4 regions of the Staphylococcus sp. SUC_1.2 genome follow, and region 3 is predicted to be linked to each of the others. Evidence: riboswitches for the same ligand, from Rfam matches in the RefSeq annotation. Region 3 holds a riboswitch; each other region holds the start of a gene.

The links. Region 3 has a riboswitch for S-adenosylmethionine ahead of NR218_RS11655 (methionine ABC transporter ATP-binding protein). Riboswitches for the same ligand answer to the same signal wherever they lie in the genome.
Region 1: linked by a shared signal. The riboswitch ahead of metK (methionine adenosyltransferase) and the one ahead of NR218_RS11655 (methionine ABC transporter ATP-binding protein) in region 3 are both predicted to bind S-adenosylmethionine.
Region 2: linked by a shared signal. The riboswitch ahead of NR218_RS05540 (methionine ABC transporter ATP-binding protein) and the one ahead of NR218_RS11655 (methionine ABC transporter ATP-binding protein) in region 3 are both predicted to bind S-adenosylmethionine.
Region 4: linked by a shared signal. The riboswitch ahead of metK (methionine adenosyltransferase) and the one ahead of NR218_RS11655 (methionine ABC transporter ATP-binding protein) in region 3 are both predicted to bind S-adenosylmethionine.

The regions. Positions count from the first base shown of each region.
Region 1 covers NZ_JANJPM010000022.1:7,063-10,570, forward strand. The annotation lists gene NR218_RS08470 (hypothetical protein) at 1-330, opposite strand, end outside; gene metK (methionine adenosyltransferase) at 424-1,620, opposite strand; SAM riboswitch class I at 1,736-1,846, opposite strand; gene pckA (phosphoenolpyruvate carboxykinase (ATP)) at 2,011-3,508, shown strand, end outside.
Region 2 covers NZ_JANJPM010000011.1:67,168-70,675, reverse strand. The annotation lists gene gcvH (glycine cleavage system protein GcvH) at 1-314, shown strand, start outside; gene NR218_RS05550 (toprim domain-containing protein) at 451-837, shown strand; gene NR218_RS05545 (thioredoxin family protein) at 830-1,129, shown strand; SAM riboswitch class I at 1,184-1,288, shown strand; gene NR218_RS05540 (methionine ABC transporter ATP-binding protein) at 1,373-2,398, shown strand; gene NR218_RS05535 (methionine ABC transporter permease) at 2,391-3,086, shown strand; gene NR218_RS05530 (MetQ/NlpA family ABC transporter substrate-binding protein) at 3,107-3,508, shown strand, end outside.
Region 3 covers NZ_JANJPM010000045.1:1,385-4,892, reverse strand. The annotation lists gene NR218_RS11675 (arsenate reductase family protein) at 1-140, shown strand, start outside; gene gcvH (glycine cleavage system protein GcvH) at 256-636, shown strand; gene NR218_RS11665 (toprim domain-containing protein) at 828-1,214, shown strand; gene NR218_RS11660 (thioredoxin family protein) at 1,207-1,503, shown strand; SAM riboswitch class I at 1,561-1,666, shown strand; gene NR218_RS11655 (methionine ABC transporter ATP-binding protein) at 1,751-2,776, shown strand; gene NR218_RS11650 (methionine ABC transporter permease) at 2,769-3,464, shown strand; gene NR218_RS11645 (MetQ/NlpA family ABC transporter substrate-binding protein) at 3,485-3,508, shown strand, end outside.
Region 4 covers NZ_JANJPM010000023.1:23,846-27,353, reverse strand. The annotation lists gene pckA (phosphoenolpyruvate carboxykinase (ATP)) at 1-1,163, opposite strand, end outside; SAM riboswitch class I at 1,321-1,433, shown strand; gene metK (methionine adenosyltransferase) at 1,548-2,744, shown strand; gene NR218_RS08815 (NERD domain-containing protein) at 2,843-3,508, shown strand, end outside.

The DNA of each region.
Region 1 (3,508 bases), on a different contig from region 3:
TCTAATTCCAATTAAGCGCATATCCGTAACATATTCACTTTTGTTTTTTGAGAATAGTTTCAATGCATCAATTTCACGATCTTTACCGCTTACAGTTGCATCAAAATCTTCTTTTTGTTTAGTAACTTGCTTTTTATTTTGTATGCGTTCTTTCTCTAGGGCTTCGTCATGTGACGCTTTCATTTGCTTTTCTTTTAAGTCGTATTCTTCTTTTGTTTTCTGTTTAATATTGTTTTTACTTTTAAGTGTAACTAAGAATAATATTAAACAGATAATTGCAACTACAATTGCTACGATTAAACCAATTTCGATTGGTCCAAATGAATTCATTAAATCAACGCTCCTTTAATCTATCAGTAAATCTAATTATAATGGAAACTATCTATAATTTCGACAATTTCTTTATATTATTTAAAGCGTTTATTAAGCTTGAACAGCATCTTTTAATACATTGACTTTATCTAATTTCTCCCATGGTAACAATACATCTGTTCTACCAAAGTGACCATAAGCAGCAGTTTGTTTGTATATAGGATGCTTTAAATCTAACATTTTAATGATACCTGCTGGACGTAAATCAAAGTTAGCTCTAACAGCTTCAACAAGTTGAGCTTCAGAAACTTTGCCCGTTTTAAATGTATCAATTGAAATTGAAACTGGTTCAGCCACGCCAATAGCATAAGCAAGTTGTACTTCACATTGGTCTGCTAGTCCTGCAGCAACAATATTTTTAGCTACATATCTTGCCGCATAAGCTGCTGATCGGTCTACTTTAGTTGGGTCTTTACCACTAAAGCAACCTCCTCCATGACGTGCATAACCACCATAAGTATCAACAATGATTTTACGTCCTGTTAATCCAGCATCACCTTGAGGTCCACCGATAACAAATCTTCCAGTAGGATTGATAAAGAATTTCGTTTCATTATCAATTAATCCTTCAGGAACTGTTGGGTATATGACATGTTCTTTAATGTCACTTTGAATTTGTTCTAATTCAATGTCATCCGCATGTTGAGATGATACTACAATCGTGTCAATACGCTTAGGTTTATCTGATTCGTCGTATTCAACTGTTACTTGAACTTTACCATCCGGTCTTAAATAGTTTAAAATTCCATCTTTACGTACATCAGATAAACGTTTAGCTAATTGATGAGATAAAAAGATAGGTAAAGGCATATATGTTTCTGTTTCATTTGTAGCATATCCGAACATTAAACCTTGGTCACCGGCACCAGTAGCTTCAATCTCTTCTTCTGAAATATCATTTCTGTATTCAAGTGCTTTGTCAACACCTTGTGCAATATCAGGTGACTGCTCATCGATTGCAGTTAAAACTGCCATAGTTTGGTAATCATAGCCATATTTAGCACGAGTATAGCCAATACCTTTAATTGTTTCTCTTACAACTTTAGGGATATCTACATAGGTTGATGTAGATATTTCACCTGAAATTAGAGCCATTCCAGTTGTTACAGTAGTTTCACAAGCAACACGTGCATTGGGGTCATCTTTTAAGATTTCATCTAAAATGGCATCAGATACTTGGTCAGCAATCTTATCTGGATGTCCTTCTGTCACTGATTCTGAAGTAAATAAACGTTTATTGTAAGTCATGATTTGCTCCTTTTATAACTATATTTACGAAAATTCTCTTTTAAATGTGAGCTCAAAAATAAAAGAGCCTTCTTCACTATTCAAGACAGAGAGAAGGCTCTTAAACGTCCATTCGCTCTTATCGTTCAGACGAATATATGTCTGCAAACGGTTTGGCACCTTTCTTTTAAAAAAGAGGTTGCTGGGTTTCATTGGGTCCATGTCCCTCCACCACTCAGGATAAGAGAATCCGTTAAGAACTATACTACCTAATTCATTTATTAATGTCAATTTTGTTTTTAAATGGTTTTTGTTTTTTCCAGGTGGAATAATTACGGCATTATGTTATACTATTTTCATGTAAAGGCTTACAATATTGAATTTCTATAACACACGCTGGAGGGATTGGGTATGTCAGTAGATACATACGGCGAAACACCTAAAATTAAAAAATTATTGGAAAAAGAAAGCTCTCTTTTTCAGCTTTCAACAACTCAACTTTATTACAAAATTATGGATAATAATGAAGGAGAATTAACTGAACTTGGTGCTATCAATGCGAGCACAGGTAAATACACTGGACGTTCACCTAAAGATAAATTCATTGTTACAGAACCTTCTTATAAAGATAATATTCATTGGGGAGATATCAACCAACCTATCGATGAAGAAACTTTCTTAAATCTCTACTCTAAAGTTTTAGACTATCTTGATAAAAAAGACGAACTTTACGTTTTTAATGGTTATGCAGGTAGTGACAAAGACACACAATTGAAACTTACAGTTATCAATGAACTTGCATGGCACAACCTTTTTGCTCAAAACATGTTTATCCGCCCAGATTCTAAAGAAGAAGCTAGTAATATAAAACCTAACTTCACAATTGTTTCAGCACCTCACTTTAAAGCTGATCCTGAAGTTGATGGAACTAAATCTGAAACTTTTGTTATCATTTCATTCAAACATAAAACCATTTTAATTGGTGGTACAGAGTATGCTGGTGAGATGAAAAAAGGTATCTTCTCAGTAATGAACTATTTGCTTCCAATGCAAGATATTATGAGTATGCATTGTTCTGCGAATGTTGGAGATAAAGGAGACGTAGCCTTATTCTTCGGATTATCAGGTACAGGTAAAACAACTTTATCAGCAGCACCTGATAGAAAATTGATTGGTGATGATGAACACGGTTGGAATAAAAACGGTATTTTCAATATTGAAGGTGGTTGTTACGCAAAAGCAATCAACCTTTCTAAAGAAAAAGAACCTCAAATTTATAACGCGATTCAATACGGTACTATATTAGAGAATACTGTGGTTAACGAGCGTGGTGTTGTTGATTTCGATGATAATTCATATACTGAAAATACACGTGCTGCCTATCCAATTCATCACATTGATAATATTGTATTACCATCTAAAGCAGCACATCCTAATACAATAATTTTCTTAACTGCTGACGCATTTGGTGTACTTCCACCTATTGCTAAATTAACTAAATCTCAAGCGATGTACCATTTCTTAAGTGGTTTCACTTCTAAATTAGCTGGAACTGAGCGTGGCGTTACTGAACCAGAACCATCATTCTCAACTTGTTTTGGTGCACCTTTCTTACCACTTAATCCTAATAAATATGCAGATTTATTAGGTGAACTAATAGATAAACATGATGTTGATGTATACTTAGTTAACACTGGATGGACTGGTGGTAAATATGGCGTAGGTAGACGTATTAGTCTACATTACACTCGTTATATGGTAGATCAAGCAATTAAAGGTAAATTGAAAAATGCAGAGTTTACAAAAGATGAGAAATTCGGTTTAAGTATTCCTACTGAAATGGAAGATGTTCCTAAAACAATACTTAATCCAATTAATGCTTGGAGTGATTCTGATAAATATCGCGCTC
Region 2 (3,508 bases), on a different contig from region 3:
CAACAATTGGTATTACTGAATACGCGCAAGGTGAATTAGGAGACATCGTATTTGTCGAATTACCAGATGTCGATGATGAAATTAATGAAGGGGATACATTTGGTAGTGTTGAATCAGTAAAAACAGTATCTGAATTGTATGCACCTGTTTCTGGGAAAATTGTTGAAACAAACGACGAATTAGAAGATAGTCCAGAATTTGTTAATGAATCACCTTATGAAAAAGCATGGATGGTAAAAGTTGAATTAAGTGACGAAAGTCAATTAGATGAATTACTATCAGCTGAACAATACTCTGAAATGATTGGCGAATAATTTTTTAAAACTCCTTGATATTAAATCTAGGAGTTTTTTATATAATTATATTAATTATCTGTAAATTGTGTTTATATTCATCAATAACGTGAAAAAGTAAATGATTGTTTAATATCGACTTAGAAGGTGGATGAACATGGCAATTTTAAATAAAGTTATCATTGTTGAAGGTAAATCTGATAAGAAGAAAGTGCAACAAGTCATTGCTGAACCTGTAAATATTATTTGTACACATGGTACAATGAGTATCGACAAACTAGACGATATGATAGAAACGTTATATGGAAAACAGGTCTATATTCTTGCCGATTCAGATGATGAGGGCGAAAAAATTAGAAAGTGGTTTAAACGTTATTTAAGTGAAAGTGAACATATCTATGTAGATAAAACATATTGTGAAGTCGCACGTTGTCCCAAAAATTATCTTGCTCATGTATTGAGTAAATACGGATTTAACGTAAAAAAAGAGAAAAAACTTATACCTAATTTAAGTTCTGAAAGGTTAGTACTTGTGAATGAATAATTCTATTAAAATCGAAGATATCAAAGAACACTTTGATAAAGATAAACATTTAATATTTGGATATACTCCTATGTGTGGAACATGTAAGATTTCAGAGCGCATGCTAGATATTGCAAATGATATCGAACAATTACCACTTAAAAAAATTGATTTAAATTTCCATAAGTATTTTAGTGAAGAATATAAAATTATGTCTGTACCTGTACTGTTAATTATGGATAAGGATAAAGAGGTAGATAGAATCTATGCATTTCAATCTGTGCCATATTTGTTAGAAAAGTTAAAAAAATGATTGACGAATTATTAGTACAGTGATAGGATATAAATTAATTAAATAGTGCGAAAACTCTTATCGAGAGAGGTGGAGGGATGTGCCCTACGAAGCCCGGCAACCGTCTATAATAGAAATGGTGCCAATTCACATAAAGTTTAATACTTTAGAAGATGAGAGAAAGATAATTTTAAATGCTTTCTCATCTCTCTAGGTGGGGAAGCATTTTTTAATTACATAAGGAATTTAAGGGAGGCACTTAACGTGATTGAGTTAAATCAAGTTGTTAAACGCTATCACACAAAGAACAAAGATGTACTAGCAGTAGATCACGTTGACTTGAATATAGAATCAGGCTCAATTTTTGGAGTGATTGGGTTTTCTGGTGCTGGTAAAAGTACGTTAATTCGAATGTTTAATAATCTAGAAGAACCGACTTCAGGGGATATCATTATAGATGGAGACAATATTAACAAACTTTCTAAGTCAGATTTGAGAAAAAAACGACAAAAAGTAAGTATGATTTTCCAACATTTTAATTTGTTATGGTCACGTACTGTCATTAGTAATATTATGTTCCCACTAGAAATAGCTGGAGTATCTCGTGCAGAAGCAAAACAAAGAGCTTTAGAACTTGTAGAGTTGGTCGGTTTAAAAGGTCGTGAAAAAGCTTATCCTTCAGAATTATCAGGTGGTCAAAAACAAAGAGTTGGGATTGCTCGTGCATTAGCGAATGATCCGAATGTCTTATTATGTGACGAGGCTACAAGTGCGCTAGATCCACAAACAACGGATGAAATTTTAGATTTACTATTAAAAATAAAAGAAGAAAGAAATCTAACGATTGTGATTATTACACATGAAATGCAAGTGATTAGACGCATATGTGATGAAGTTGCAGTGATGGAAAATGGGCGTGTTATTGAGCAAGGTAAAGTTGATGAAGTATTTGAAAATCCTCAACATGAGGTGACAAAACGATTTGTGAAAGACGATTTAGACGACGATTTTGAAGATTCAATTAAACATCTAGAACCATTAAACAAAGACGCTTATATTGTAAGGTTGAATTTCAACGGTAATAATACCACACAACCTGTTGTATCTGATATTACGCGAACGCAGAATATTGAATTAAATATTTTGGAAGCAAATATTAAAAATACACGTACAGGTTCAGTTGGATTTTTAATTGTACACATTCCACATATTAGTGAAGATGGATTTAATACATTCGTAACTGAGTTACATAAAGAACACGTAAATGTGGAGGTGATTAAACATGGATAAATCATATGGTGATATCTTCCATGAAATGATTACTATGCCTAATGTGCAATGGCCTGAAGTTTGGCAAGCAATTTATGAAACACTTTATATGACTATAGTGTCAACCATTTTTGCTTTTATCTTTGGCTTAATCTTAGGCGTGTTGCTTTTCTTATCAGCTAAAAGTGACGCACCTGGAGCTAAGATTTTCTATACGGTAGTTTCATTTATAGTTAACTTGTTCCGTGCGATTCCATTTATTATTTTAATTTTGTTATTAATTCCGTTCACAAGTGTATTATTAGGTACAATTAGTGGACCGACGGGAGCACTTCCAGCATTAATCATTGGTGCTGCACCGTTCTACGCAAGACTAGTTGAAATCGCATTTAAAGAAATCGATAAAGGCGTTATTGAAGCAGCATGGTCTATGGGTGCAAATACTTGGACAGTCGTTCGAAAAGTATTGCTTCCAGAAGCAATGCCAGCACTTGTTTCAGGTATTACAGTAACTGCTATCGCTTTAGTTGGTTCAACTGCTATTGCCGGCGTTATTGGTGCAGGTGGTTTAGGTAACTTAGCTTACTTAACTGGTTTTACACGTAACCAAAACGACGTCATTCTAGTGTCAACCGTATTTATTTTAATTATTGTATTTATAATCCAATTCATCGGGGATTGGCTTACAAATAAAATTGATAAACGATAATAGAAAAGAGGACAGATTAAATGAAAAAACTTTTAAGTTTAGTATTAGTACTTACACTGACAGTTGTATTAGCTGCTTGTGGTAAAGGCGGAGACGAAAAAGATAAAAAAATCGTTGTAGGTGCTTCACCAGCACCACATGCTGAAATCTTAGAAAAAGCAAAACCACTTCTTGAGAAAAAAGGTTATGATTTAGAAATTAAAACAATCAATGATTACACTACACCTAATAAGTTGTTAGATAAAGGTGAACTTGATGCTAACTACTTCCAACACGTTCCTTATTTAAAAACTGAAAGTAAAGAAAAAGGATACAAAATTGAAGATGCAGGTAAAGTTCATTTAGAGCCAATGGCTGTTTATTCTAAAAAATACAAAAGTTTAAAAGACCTTCCTAAAGGTGCGACAGTTTATGTTTCAAAT
Region 3 (3,508 bases):
AATTAAAAGATTTATCAACTGATGAAAAATTAAATTTATTAGCTTCAGATGGCATGTTAGTTAAACGACCATTAGCTATTGCTGGAGATAATATCACATTAGGATTTAAAGAAGATCAATACAAAGAAATTTGGTTATAGTTTAAAATTACAAATTCTAATTATATAAATTATTGTAACTTTTTGTTTTAATAGTTGAATGAAAACTTACGGTATGGCATCATTAAATTGTAATTAATTTTAGGAGGGGATTCTCGTGGCAGTACCGAGCGAATTAAAATATTCTAAAGAACATGAATGGGTAAAAGTTGAAGGCAACACAGTAACAATTGGTATTACTGAATACGCACAAGGTGAATTAGGTGATATCGTATTCGTTGAATTACCAGAAGTTGATGACGAAATCAACGAAGGGGATACTTTTGGTAGTGTAGAATCAGTTAAAACTGTTTCTGAATTATATGCGCCAGTATCTGGTAAAGTTGTTGAATCAAATGAAGAATTAGAAGATAGTCCTGAGTTTGTTAACGAATCACCATATGAGAAAGCATGGATGGTTAAAGTTGAACTTAGCGATGAAAGCCAATTAGATGATTTATTATCAGCTGATCAATACAAAGAAATGATTGGTGAATAATTAATTTAAACTCCTTGATTGCGGTCATGGAGTTTTTATTTTGCCTATTTTTTGTAAATAATAATCAACAAATTTTAAAATTTATACTTTGTTGATATAAAATGTTAAGTAATCGTAAATAATGTTTAATCTATTAGCGTTATGTGAAAAAGTAACTGATTGTTTATTATCGACTTAGAAGGTGGATTATCATGGCAATTTTAAATAAAGTTATTATTGTTGAAGGCAAATCTGATAAGAAGAGAGTACAACAAGTCATCGCTGAACCTATAAATATTATTTGTACGCATGGTACAATGAGTATTGATAAATTAGATGACATGATTGAAACATTATATGAAAAGCAAGTCTTTGTTCTAGCAGACTCAGATGACGAAGGTGAAAAGATAAGAAAATGGTTTAAACGTCATCTTAGCGAATGTGAACATATCTATGTGGATAAAACATTTTGTGAGGTAGCTAGATGCCCAAAGAATTATCTTGCGCATGTATTGAGTAAACATGGTTTTACAGTTCGTAAAGAGAAACGTCTAATTCCTAATTTAACGACTGAAAGGTTAGTAATCATGCATGAGTAAATCTGTAGAAATAGAAGATATTTGTGAGAATTTTAATAAAGAAAAACATCTAATTTTTGGATACACACCGATGTGTGGTACTTGTAAAATGTCAGAGCGAATGCTAGATATTGCGAATGAAATACTACAATTACCCGTTAAAAAAATCGATTTGAATTACCATCCTAAATATAGTGAGCGTAACAAAATTATGTCAGTTCCTGTTCTAATAGTAATGAATAAAGATATAGAAATAGATAGAATCTATGCTTTTCAATCTGTTCCTTATTTGTTAGAAAAGTTAAAATAATTATTGACGAAATTATAGTGCAATGGTAGGATATAAATTAATTAAATAGTGCGAAAATTCTTATCAAGAGAGGTGGAGGGATGTGCCCTATGAAGCCCGGCAACCGTCTAGTTATAGAAATGGTGCCAATTCACATAAAGTTGATTACTTTAGAAGATGAGAGAAAGATGAATCAATGCTTTCTCAACTTTGCTAAAGTGAGAAAGCATTTTTTAATTACATAATGATTTTTAAGGAGGCACTAAACGTGATTGAGTTAAATCAAGTTGTAAAACGTTATCACACTAAAGATAAAGATGTACTAGCAGTTGATAACGTTAACTTAAATATAGAAACGGGCTCTATTTTCGGAGTTATCGGATTCTCTGGTGCTGGTAAAAGTACGTTAATCAGAATGTTCAATAATTTAGAAGAACCTACTTCTGGCGATATTATTATAGATGGCGATAATATTAACAAACTTTCAAAAGCAGAATTAAGAAGAAAACGACAAAAAGTAAGTATGGTATTCCAACACTTTAATTTATTATGGTCACGAACAGTACTTCGAAATATCACGTTCCCTTTAGAAATTGCAGGGTATTCTAAAACCAAAGCAAATGAAAGGGCGAAAGAATTAATTGACCTTGTTGGTTTAAATGGCAGAGAAAATGCTTATCCATCAGAATTATCAGGTGGGCAGAAACAACGTGTGGGTATTGCAAGAGCTTTGGCTAATGAACCTGACGTCCTCTTATGTGACGAAGCTACAAGCGCATTAGATCCACAAACAACAGATGAGATTTTAGACCTACTGCTAAAAATTAAAGAACGTGAAAACCTTACAATCGTGATTATCACTCATGAAATGCATGTTATCAGACGTGTTTGTGATGAAGTAGCCGTTATGGAAAGTGGACGTGTAATTGAGCAAGGTAAAGTAACGCAAGTATTTGAAAATCCACAACATGAAGTTACAAGACGATTTGTGAAAGATGATTTGGATGATGATTTTGAAGAATCAATCAAACATCTAGAACCATTAGATTCAGATGCATACATTGTTAGACTTAATTTCAATGGTGGTAATACGACTGAACCAGTTGTATCTTACATAAGTAAAACGCATAACATTGATATAAATATTCTTGAAGCAAACATAAAAAATACCCGTGGTGGTTCTGTCGGGTTCTTGGTGGTTCATATTCCACATATTGCTGAAACAGAGTTTGAGACATTTAAAGAAGATTTACATCAGCAACATGTAAATGTGGAGGTGGTTAAGCATGGATAAATCTTATGGTGATATTTTTAAAGAGATGATTACAATGCCTAACGTCCAATGGCCTGAAGTATGGCAAGCCATTTATGAAACATTATATATGACTGTAGTTTCAACTATTTTCGCATTTATTTTTGGATTGATTTTAGGAGTATTATTATTCTTATCAGCTAAGAGTAATTCTAAAGGTGCTAGAGTCTTTTATAGCATCGTTTCATTTATTGTTAACTTATTCCGAGCGATTCCATTTATCATTTTAATCTTGTTATTAATTCCATTTACAAGTGTGATCCTTGGAACAATAAGTGGTCCAACTGGTGCCTTACCAGCTCTAGTTATTGGTGCAGCACCATTCTATGCAAGATTAGTAGAAATTGCCTTCAAAGAAATAGATAAAGGTGTTATCGAAGCGGCTTGGTCAATGGGAGCTAGTACTTGGACAGTTGTCCGAAAAGTATTACTACCTGAGGCAATGCCAGCACTAGTTTCAGGTATTACTGTAACAGCAATCGCATTAGTTGGTTCTACTGCAATTGCAGGTGTAATTGGTGCAGGTGGTTTAGGTAACTTAGCTTACTTAACAGGTTTCACTCGTAACCAAAACGATGTCATTTTAGTTTCAACTGTATTTATTTTAATTATCGTATTTATAATTCAATTTATTGGGGATTGGATTACAAATAAAATTGACAAACGCTAAAAGAAAAGAGGAATGATTCAATGAAAAAACTTTTAAGCTTATTT
Region 4 (3,508 bases), on a different contig from region 3:
GGTTCTGTCACGCCACGTTCTGTGCCAGCTAATTTTGACGTAAAACCACTTAAGAAATGATACATTGCCTGAGATTTAGATAATTTAGAAATAGGTGGAAGTACACCAAATGCATCTGCAGTTAAGAAGATAATTGTATTAGGGTGTGCAGCTTTAGAAGGTAATACGATATTATCGATATGATGAATTGGATAAGCAGCACGTGTGTTTTCTGTGTTCGTATTATCATCAAAATCAACATGGCCACGTTCATTAACAATTGTATTTTCAAGAATAGTACCATATTGAATGGCATTATAAATTTGAGGTTCTTTTTCTTTAGATAAGTGGATAGCTTTTGCATAGCAACCACCTTCAATGTTAAAAATACCATTTTTATTCCAGCCATGTTCATCATCGCCAATTAATTTGCGAGTTGGCGTCGCTGATAATGTTGTTTTTCCTGTACCAGATAATCCAAAGAATAGAGCAACATCACCTTTTTCTCCAACATTGGCAGAACAATGCATACTCATAATATCTTGCATAGGTAATAAGTAGTTCATCACTGAAAAGATACCTTTTTTCATTTCTCCAGCGTATTCAGTACCACCAATTAAAATCACTTTATGTTTAAATGAAACAATAATAAATGTTTCAGAATGAGTACCGTCAACATCTGGATTGGCTTTAAAATGAGGGGCAGAAACGATAGTGAAATTTGGCTTAATATGACTTGCTTCCTCAATAGATTCAGGTCGGATAAACATGTTTTGTGCAAATAAATTATGCCATGCAAGCTCATTGATAATTTTTAATTTTAATTGTGAGTCTTTATCACTTCCGGCATAACCGTTAAAAACGTATAATTCATCTTTTTGATCTAAATAATCTAATACTTTGTTGTATAATTTTAAAAACACGTCTTCATCTATAGGTTGATTAATGTCTCCCCAATCAATATTGTCTCGATATGAAGGTTCGTTAACGATAAATTTATCTTTTGGTGAACGACCAGTATATTTACCTGTACTCATATTAATTGCGCCAAGTTCAGTAAGTTCACCTTCATTATTATTTAAAATCTTGTAATAAAGCTGAGTAGTAGAAAGTTGAAATAAAGTCGTTTCCTTCTCTAATAAGTGTTTGATTTTAGGTGTTTCACTGTATGTATCTATTGACATACAACATCCCTCCAAATATCTATTCATTTATATGTGTAAGCCCTTACATTAAAAAGTATAACATAATAATTTAATTATTCCATTGTAAATAAAAGAACATTTAAAAATCAAAATTGACAATTTTAAAGTATTTATGTAGTATAGGTCTTAACGGATTCTCTTATCCTGAGTGGTGGAGGGACATGGACCCAATGAAACCCAGCAACCTCTTTTTTTAAAAGAAAGGTGCCAAACCGTTTGCAGACGCAATATTTGTCTGAACGATAAGAGCGAATGGACGTTTAAGAGCCTTCTCTCTATCTAGATAGTTGAGAAGGCTCTTTTATTTTAAGCTCATTGTCAAAAGAGAATTTTCGTAAATATAGTTAAAAAAAGGAGCAAATCATGACTTATAATAAACGTTTATTTACATCAGAGTCAGTGACAGAAGGGCATCCAGATAAAATCGCCGATCAAGTATCTGATGCGATTTTAGATGAAATTTTAAAAGATGATCCTAATGCACGTGTCGCTTGTGAAACAACAGTAACAACAGGTATGGCTTTAATTTCTGGTGAAATTTCAACGTCTACATATGTAGATATTCCTAAAGTAGTACGAGAAACAATCAAAAATATTGGTTATACAAGAGCTAAATATGGTTACGATTATCAAACAATGGCTGTTTTAACAGCTATTGATGAACAATCACCTGATATTGCCCAAGGTGTAGATAAAGCACTTGAGTATCGCAATGATATATCTGAAGAAGAAATTGAAGCAACAGGTGCCGGAGACCAAGGATTAATGTTTGGTTATGCAACAAATGAAACCGAAACATATATGCCGCTTCCAATCTTTTTATCACATCAACTAGCGAAACGCTTATCAGATGTGCGTAAAGACGGTACCTTAGGTTATTTACGTCCAGATGGTAAAGTTCAAGTAACAGTAGAATACGATGAAAATGATAAACCTAAACGTATTGACACGATTGTGGTATCTTCTCAACATGCTGAAGACATTGAATTAGAACAAATCCAAAAAGATATTAAAGAGCATGTCATTTATCCGACTGTGCCTGAAGGTTTAATTGATGATGAAACTAAATTCTTTATTAATCCAACTGGTCGATTTGTTATTGGGGGTCCTCAAGGAGATGCTGGTTTAACTGGAAGAAAAATTATTGTAGATACATATGGTGGTTATGCTCGTCATGGAGGTGGCTGTTTCAGTGGTAAAGATCCTACAAAAGTAGATCGCTCTGCGGCATATGCAGCGAGATATGTTGCAAAAAATATTGTAGCAGCTGGATTAGCTGAGCAATGTGAAGTGCAATTAGCTTATGCAATTGGTGTAGCAGAACCTGTATCTATTGCTATTGATACATTTAAAACAGGTAAAGTTTCTGAAGGACAATTAGTTGAAGCGGTAAGAAAACATTTTGATTTAAGACCAGCAGGTATCATTAAAATGCTTGACTTAAAACATCCTATTTACAAACAAACAGCTGCATACGGACATTTTGGTCGTACTGATGTATTGTTACCATGGGAAAAATTAGATAAAGTGAATGTCCTAAAAGATGCCGTTCAAAAATAACATAGGATATATAGCAGTTAATTAGGTTAAACCTCGAAATTATCGTCTATTTCTATTATAATAGATAGATATTGACAGTTTAAAAGGAGCGTTATCTAATGAATTCATTTGGACCGGTTGAGATTGGTTTAATTGCAGCGATAATCATAGCGATTATATGTTTTATTCTATTTTTAGTTGCTTTGAAAAGTAAAAATAATATGAAACACAAAGCGAATGAAGAGTACAATCTCAAGGAGCAACAACTCAAATCTTCACATGAGGAAGCACTTGAAAAAGAACGTATTGAAAATAAAAAACAAGTAACGAAACAAAAAGAAGAATTTGAAGTTACAGTTAATGGAAAAGAACGTGAAATTGATGCTTTGAAATTATTTTCTAAAAATAAAAGTGAATACGTGACTGATTTGAGACTCATTGGTATTAGAGACCGTTTAGTTAAAGAAAAACGTATTAGACGTGAAGATATGCATATAATGGCTAATATTTTTTTACCAAGTAATGAGTTTAATAATATTCAACGTATTAGCCATCTTGTGCTTACTAGAACTGGTTTATATATCATTGATTCACAATTATTAAAAGGTCATGTTTATAATGGAATTAGTGGCGCACAATTTCAAGAATTACCAATGCTGAAGCAAGTATTTGATACACTTGATTTAAATACACAAGCGCCTCAAACGTTAGTTCTTGATCAACATGAAGATAATCATTCGAAACTATCATTTATTAATTATTCTGATCAACTTTCTGCAATTGAG